DNA from 3 places in the Arthrobacter sp. AG367 genome. Region 3 is predicted to be linked to each of the others. Evidence: riboswitches for the same ligand, from Rfam matches in the RefSeq annotation. Region 3 holds a riboswitch; each other region holds the start of a gene.
What was found. A riboswitch is a leader RNA that binds a small molecule or an ion and turns the genes downstream of it on or off. The one in region 3 is predicted to bind thiamine pyrophosphate.
Positions count from the first base shown of each region.

Region 1: linked by a shared signal. The riboswitch ahead of thiC (phosphomethylpyrimidine synthase ThiC) and the one ahead of FB478_RS07620 (ECF transporter S component) in region 3 are both predicted to bind thiamine pyrophosphate.
Region 2: linked by a shared signal. The riboswitch ahead of thiD (bifunctional hydroxymethylpyrimidine kinase/phosphomethylpyrimidine kinase) and the one ahead of FB478_RS07620 (ECF transporter S component) in region 3 are both predicted to bind thiamine pyrophosphate.

Region 1 covers NZ_VIVE01000001.1:1,075,190-1,077,445, forward strand. Annotated here, with positions in the region: gene FB478_RS05055 (amidohydrolase family protein) at 1-768, opposite strand, end outside; TPP riboswitch at 848-955, shown strand; gene thiC (phosphomethylpyrimidine synthase ThiC) at 951-2,256, shown strand, end outside.
Region 2 covers NZ_VIVE01000001.1:794,750-797,005, reverse strand. Annotated here, with positions in the region: gene FB478_RS03670 (ribonuclease E/G) at 1-876, shown strand, start outside; TPP riboswitch at 1,026-1,123, shown strand; gene thiD (bifunctional hydroxymethylpyrimidine kinase/phosphomethylpyrimidine kinase) at 1,131-2,256, shown strand, end outside.
Region 3 covers NZ_VIVE01000002.1:121,723-123,978, forward strand. Annotated here, with positions in the region: gene FB478_RS07610 (iron-containing redox enzyme family protein) at 1-265, opposite strand, end outside; gene FB478_RS07615 (heme-degrading domain-containing protein) at 426-968, opposite strand; TPP riboswitch at 1,054-1,194, shown strand; gene FB478_RS07620 (ECF transporter S component) at 1,261-1,884, shown strand; gene FB478_RS07625 (ABC transporter ATP-binding protein) at 1,884-2,256, shown strand, end outside.

The DNA.
Region 1 (2,256 bases), on a different contig from region 3:
GGCACGCATGTGGGCGGCGTAGCGCGGAAACTTTGCGTCCGCCTGCTCCGCGATATCAGGAAAGGTGGCGATGTTGATGAGGGTGGGCACGATCGGTACGCCCTGCTCCACGAACCGGGGCAGGTGGCGCGGCAGCAGCCCCGTGGCGTGCTCAATGCAGTCAATGCCGGCGTCCAGCATTTGGTCCAGGGTGTCTTCGGCGAAGCAATGTGCCGTGACCCGGGCACCTTCATCATGGGCAGCCTGCACAGCGTCACGCACGACGGCGGCAGGAAAGGAGGGCGCAAGGTCGCCGGCGCTCCGGTCGATCCAGTCGCCCACCAGTTTGACCCAGCCGTCGCCGTCGCGCGCTTGCTTCCGCACGGCCTCCACGAGCCCGTCGGGTTCGACCTCCGCCGCGAAGCCGCGCAGGTAGCGGCGTGTGCGGGCCACATGCCGTCCTGCACGGATCAGTACCGGGAAGTCCCGGCCGCCCTGCATCCAGCGGGTATCGGCAGGTGAGCCGGCGTCGCGGACCAGCAGGGTTCCGGCGTTGAGGTCAGCCAGCGCCTGCTCCCGGGCAATGGCGGGTTCCACCGGGCCGTCGGGACCCAGGCCGATGTGGCAGTGGGCGTCGACGAACCCCGGCAGCACCCAGCCGTCGAGTTCCCGCGCCGGAGGGGCAGCGGGCCGGCTGAACGTGAGCTTGCCGTCCACCGACCAGAGTCCATGGCGTACCCGGTCCGGTGCGGCCAGGACGGGTCCGCGAAAGTAGATGATGTCTGCCATCGGGCTTCCTTTCGATGCCCGGTCAGGCTAGCACCCGCAAATGTGACACCGCCCTTCCGGGGGCCTGTGGTAGCTTCTTCTCTGACCACACGGGAGCCCTTGCAGGGGCTGAGATCGGGCTGACGCAGCCTGCGACCGTTGAACCTGTCCGGGTAATGCCGGCGAAGGAAGTGAGTATTCCCTTGAGTACGCAAAACACCCAGTTGAACCCTGCCCACCTGCCGTCCACCGGGGGTTCCGGAGCCGGCTCCACGCCCCAGGTGAACCAGTCCGAAGTGACCCGGTCCCTGGCGTCGCATTCGCTGGCCTATATCGACGACGCCGGGTCCGGCATCCGGGTACCCGTCACGGAAATTGCCCTGGAGCCATCGCCCAACGGCCAGCCGAACGCACCGTTCCGGACCTACCGGACGGCGGGGCCGGGAAGCGACCCCGTCCGCGGCCTGGAGCCCTTCCGCGCGGAGTGGATCGTGGCGCGCGGAGACACCGAGGCCTACAGCGGCAGGGAACGCAACCTGCTCGACGACGGCCGCTCGGCCGTCCGCCGCGGCGCCGCCTCCGCGGAGTGGAAGGGCGCGCAGCCGGTGCCCCGCCGCGCCGTCGACGGCCGGACGGTGACCCAGATGCACTATGCCCGGCAGGGCGTCATCACGCAGGAGATGCGCTTCGTGGCGCTGCGCGAGAACTGCGATGTGGAACTGGTCCGGAGCGAACTGGCCGCCGGCCGCGCCATCATTCCGAACAACATCAACCATCCGGAGTCCGAACCGATGATCATCGGCAAGGCCTTCCTGGTGAAGATCAACGCCAACATCGGAAACTCGGCCGTGACGAGTTCCATCGCGGAGGAGGTGGACAAGCTCCAGTGGGCCACGCAATGGGGTGCCGACACCGTTATGGACCTGTCCACCGGCGACGACATCCACACCACGCGGGAATGGATCATCCGCAACTCCCCCGTCCCGATCGGCACCGTGCCGATCTACCAGGCCCTGGAGAAAGTCAACGGCGAGGCCAACGCGCTGACCTGGGAAATCTTCCGGGACACCGTCATTGAACAATGCGAGCAGGGCGTGGACTACATGACCATCCACGCCGGCGTGCTGCTTCGCTATGTCCCGCTGACCGCCAACCGGGTGACGGGCATTGTGTCCCGCGGCGGCTCCATCATGGCCGGCTGGTGCCTGGCCCACCACCAGGAGAACTTCCTCTACACGCACTTCGATGAGCTGTGCGGGATCTTCGCGAAGTACGACGTTGCCTTCTCCCTGGGCGACGGTTTGCGCCCCGGTTCGACGGCGGACGCCAACGACGCCGCCCAGTTCGCGGAACTGGACACGCTCGCCGAGCTCACCCAGCGCGCGTGGGAGTACGACGTGCAGGTCATGGTGGAGGGGCCCGGCCACGTTCCCTTCCACCTGGTCCGGGAAAACGTCGAGCGGCAGCAGGAACTCTGCAAGGGGGCCCCGTTTTACACCCTGGGCCCGC
Region 2 (2,256 bases), on a different contig from region 3:
CGCCCCGAAGCCCGCGGGGAAGCCCACCGCCCCGAAGGGCAGCGGGCCGATGGCGGCCAGCCCGGAGTCCGTCCCGAGCGCAAACGGCGGCGGGGACGCGGCGGCCAGCAGCCCGAGGCTGCCCCGGCGCCTGCTGTCCACGTCCACACCGTCCTTCCGGACCCCACAGACGCAGAGCGGCACGCAAAGGCAGAGGCCACCCGGCTTGCCCTGGCGAACATCGCGGCTGCCGCCCATGCGGCCCACCTGCATGACGATGAGGTGGCAGCCACCCGGCAGGCACCGTCCGCCGAGCCTGCGCAGGCCCCTATTGAAGAGAAGCACGACGCCGATGGCCCGGCACGCCCCGCAGCTGTCCTGACCTTCGGCGGCGAGGAAGTCCCGCTTCCCTTCGTGGAGCACGCTGAGGACCAGCATCCCAGGCCCGCCCTCACGCTGGACCGGCTCGCGGAAGCCTTTGCCCACCTCGGCCAGCCGGCTTCCCCCGTGGAGAACGCGCCCGCCAAGGCCGCAGACACGGTGAAGCCGGCCGAACAGTCAGCGCCCAAACAGTCGGTGCCCGAACAGCAGCCCGGCGGGGGAGCGGAGGCGCGTGCCGCCGTGGAAGCTCCGGCGGAAAAGGACTACTCCGACCACACGCTGGAGCAGTCCCGGCAACGCAGGCCGCGGCGCCACCGCGCTGCCAGCCGTGCCCAGGGTGCCGCAAATGAAACCGTTGTCCAGCACCACGAGAACGTCCAGGCGACAGGCGCGGGGCACTCGCACGCAGCCAAGGCCCCGGACACCGCCAAAGCACAGCCCGCTGCGGCGGAGCCCGGCAAGCCGGCAGGGGAACCGATCATCCTCGGCGTCGGCGTCCCCGCCTCGGAGCTCTAAGCCAGGGCGCAGCCAACGCGCCACCCAGGAAGTCCCCGTCGTGCGGACTGTTCCCCCATGAATCCAGGGGGAACAGTCCACGGGCGGGGACTTCCTGCATGCGCGGGTGCTGTCACCTTTCCGCCGGGTACGCCCCAGCGGCTACTCTGGAACCCGACACGGGGTGCCGCGCAGAAGGCCGGCTGAGATCCACACCCGTTGAACCTGTCCGGCTAGTACCGGCGAAGGGATGTCTGTTGTCTTCGACCCTCTCCATGCCCCTGCCCACAGCGTCCGGCGTGGCCCCCGCGCTGCCTGGGGGCCGCGATGTCCCGCGCGTCCTCTCCATTGCAGGCTCCGACCCGTCCGGCGGGGCCGGGATCCAGGCGGACCTCAAAAGCATTGCCGCCCATGGCGGATACGGCATGGCCGCGATCACGGCACTCACGGCGCAAAACACCCGGGGCGTGCAGTCCGTCCACGTCCCGCCGGCCGGCTTCCTGGCCCAGCAGCTGGACGCGGTCAGTGACGACATCAGCATCGACGCCGTCAAGATCGGCATGCTGGGCGACGAGTCGGTGATCCGCACTGTCCGCCAGTGGCTCGGAAAGGCCCGTCCCGCCGTCGTGGTCCTGGACCCCGTCATGGTGGCCACCAGCGGCGACAGGCTGCTGAAGGAATCCGCCGAAGCCGCGCTCCGGGAACTGCTGCCCCTTGCCCACCTCATCACCCCCAACCTTCCCGAGCTCGCGCTGCTGCTGGGCACGGAGCCGGCGAAGGACTGGGACACCGCGCTGGACCAGGGCAGGCGCCTGGCGGAAGCCACCGGAGCCACCGTGCTGGTCAAGGGTGGCCACCTTTCAGGCCTCGACTGCCCGGATGCGCTGGTCAACACTTCGGGCCTCCTGGGGCCGGACGTGGTGGAAGTGCAGGGGAAGCGGGTTTCCACGCGGAACAGCCACGGGACGGGCTGTTCCCTGTCCTCTGCCATGGCAACAGTCCAGGCCCGTTTGGGCAATTGGGAGGCATCACTGCGAACGGTCAAGCCCTGGCTGGCCGGCGCACTTGAGAACTCCGGCCAATTGGAGGTGGGCCAGGGGAACGGCCCCGTACACCACTTCCACCACGTGCGGCCGGTCCTGGAGGAGGGCGGCTTCGCGGCCCGGTTGTGGTCGGAAGCCCAACAGGACCTGGCGGACATCTACGCACTGGACTTCATCCACGGCCTGGCGTCCGGAGACCTTCCGGAGAAGGACTTTGCCTACTACCTGGCGCAGGATGCCCTCTACCTGAACGGCTACTCCAGGGTGCTGGCACGGGCCAGCGCGCTGGCCCCCTCGGAGGCCGAGCAGCTTTTCTGGGCCGGATCCGCGCAGCAGTGCCTTGAGGTGGAATCGGAAC
Region 3 (2,256 bases):
CCTCGACCAGCTGACGGACCCGGATTAACGCCGGCTCCCACTCCCAGTCGTCGGAGACGCCGGCCAGGCCGGAATAGTGGAGCTCGTAGAGGCAGAAGAGGGCCAGCTGGATGTCCTCGTCGCCGATGATGTCACTAGTGCCGGCCACCTGCCGTGCCGCCAGGTGGTACAGCCCGTCCAGCCCCGTCCCGGCTTCGGCCGGAGCCTGCGCAAGGAGTGCGAACAGGGCGTTGCTGAGGGGGCCTCTGGATTCCGGGATTCTCATGGTGCTCCTTGGTCTGCCGCGCTGGTGACGGGAACGAACGCGGGACCGCCCATGGTGACTCCCATGCCCTGTCCTCCTCGAAACCCGCGAACCAATATAGTAAGCATGATTACTAATAAAAGCTAAGCAGGCTTCCTGTTGGCGGCAGGTCCCCCGGCGCCTAATCCCGCAGCGACGACCCCAGGATGTCGCGCAGCGCCTCAACCACAAGGTCATGGTCCTGCAGCTGCGGCAACCCGGAGACGGTCACCGTGGCCACGGCGCCCACGCCGGTGACGTAGATCGGAAAGGCGCCGCCATGGGCTGCATACCGGGATTGATCGAACCAGGCGTTGTCCTCGATCCGGCCGCCGCCCAGCCGGCCCCGCAGCCCCACCAAAAGTGACGGCACCTCGTACCGGGCGGCAGTGCGCTGCTTGGCGCGGATCCAGTGCCCGTTGTCCGGCGTGGCGCCCGGGAGCGCGACGTGGAACAGGACCTGCTCGCCCTTGGTGATGTCGATGGCGATGGGAAGGGACCGCTCCTTGCCCAGCTCCACCAGGAGCAGGCCCAGGTTCAACGCGTCATCCAGCGAAAAGCCGGGGAACTGGAGCTCCCGGACCTCCGCTTCGATGCGGGCGATCGACGCTTCCAGCGACCCCTCCAGCTGGGCGTCGGCGGAATCAGGATCGAATCCGGTCACATCCGGTGGAATGGCGCTCATGGCCCTCAATCTACCCCCGCCAGGTGTAAACTTGACCACGCCCGGAAGGGCAGTTCAAAAAGCCTTACCCATCCAAAAGCACCACTAATAACGACAGGGGAGCGCCGCCGTCGGACATCCTGGCACAAGCCGGGCACCGCAGGTGGGCGCTGAGAGTGCGGACAGCCGCAGACCCTCGAACCTGATCCGGTTAGTACCGGCGCAAGGGAGTCGAGTTCTCAAAGTGCCGCGGCTGCACGGCAACAGCCGTCAGCCGGGTCCACTTTCCCCTCCTGTTTCCCAGGAGGATCACATGAGTACTGCAGCAATCAAGAAGACCACCAGTAAGTCCTGGCGCGTCGTGGACATCGTGGTCGCCGCGCTGGTGGCCATCGCGGGCGGCGTCATTTTTTGGGCGTGGGACCAGGGAGCAGCCGCGCTTTCTGCCCCCATGAATGCCGCCTACCCGCCCCTGACCGGGCTGCTGGCGGGCGGCTGGATGATTCCCGGCGTGCTGGGAATGCTGATCATCCGCAAGCCCGGGGCCGCCCTGTTCTGTGAAACCGTGGCCGCCACCGGGGAACTCCTCATGGGTTCCCAGTACGGTGCCTCGGTCCTCTTCTCCGGCTTCATCCAGGGCCTCGGCGCGGAAATCATCTTCGCCATCTTCGTCTACCGCAAGTTCAACCTGCCCGTCTCCCTGCTGGCAGGCGCCGCGGCTGGATTCTTCTGCGGACTGAATGACTCATTCGCACCGTGGGGCTGGAACATCGCCTACTCCGGTGCGGACAAGCTGGCGTACATCGTGCTGACCACCCTCTCCGGCGCCATTCTCGCCGGCGCCCTGTCCTGGCTGGCCACCCGCGGCCTGGCGCGTACCGGCGTGCTGAGCTCCTTCGCTTCGCGCAAGGCCGCCACGGAGCCTGTCTTCTCCTGATGGCACCAGCCCAGCGTGACGGCGGCACCGTCCGCCCTGCCGCCGTCACAGCCCGGGGCTGGGGGTGGCGGCACGCCGGCAGGGCCAAGCCTGCCGTCCATGCGCTTGACCTGGACATCAGCCCGGGGGAGCGGGTGCTCCTGCTCGGCCCCTCGGGCGCCGGGAAGTCCACGCTCCTGCACGCGCTCGCAGGGGTGCTGGGGGACATCAACGACGACGGCGGCGAGGCGGGGGACGCCGACGAGTCGGGTTCGCTGCTGGTTGACGGCGCCGTGCCCCGCGCCCAGCGCGGGCGCGCCGGACTTATGCAGCAGGACCCCGAGACGCAGGTGGTCCTGTCGCGGGTGGGGGACGACGTCGCCTTCGGTGCCG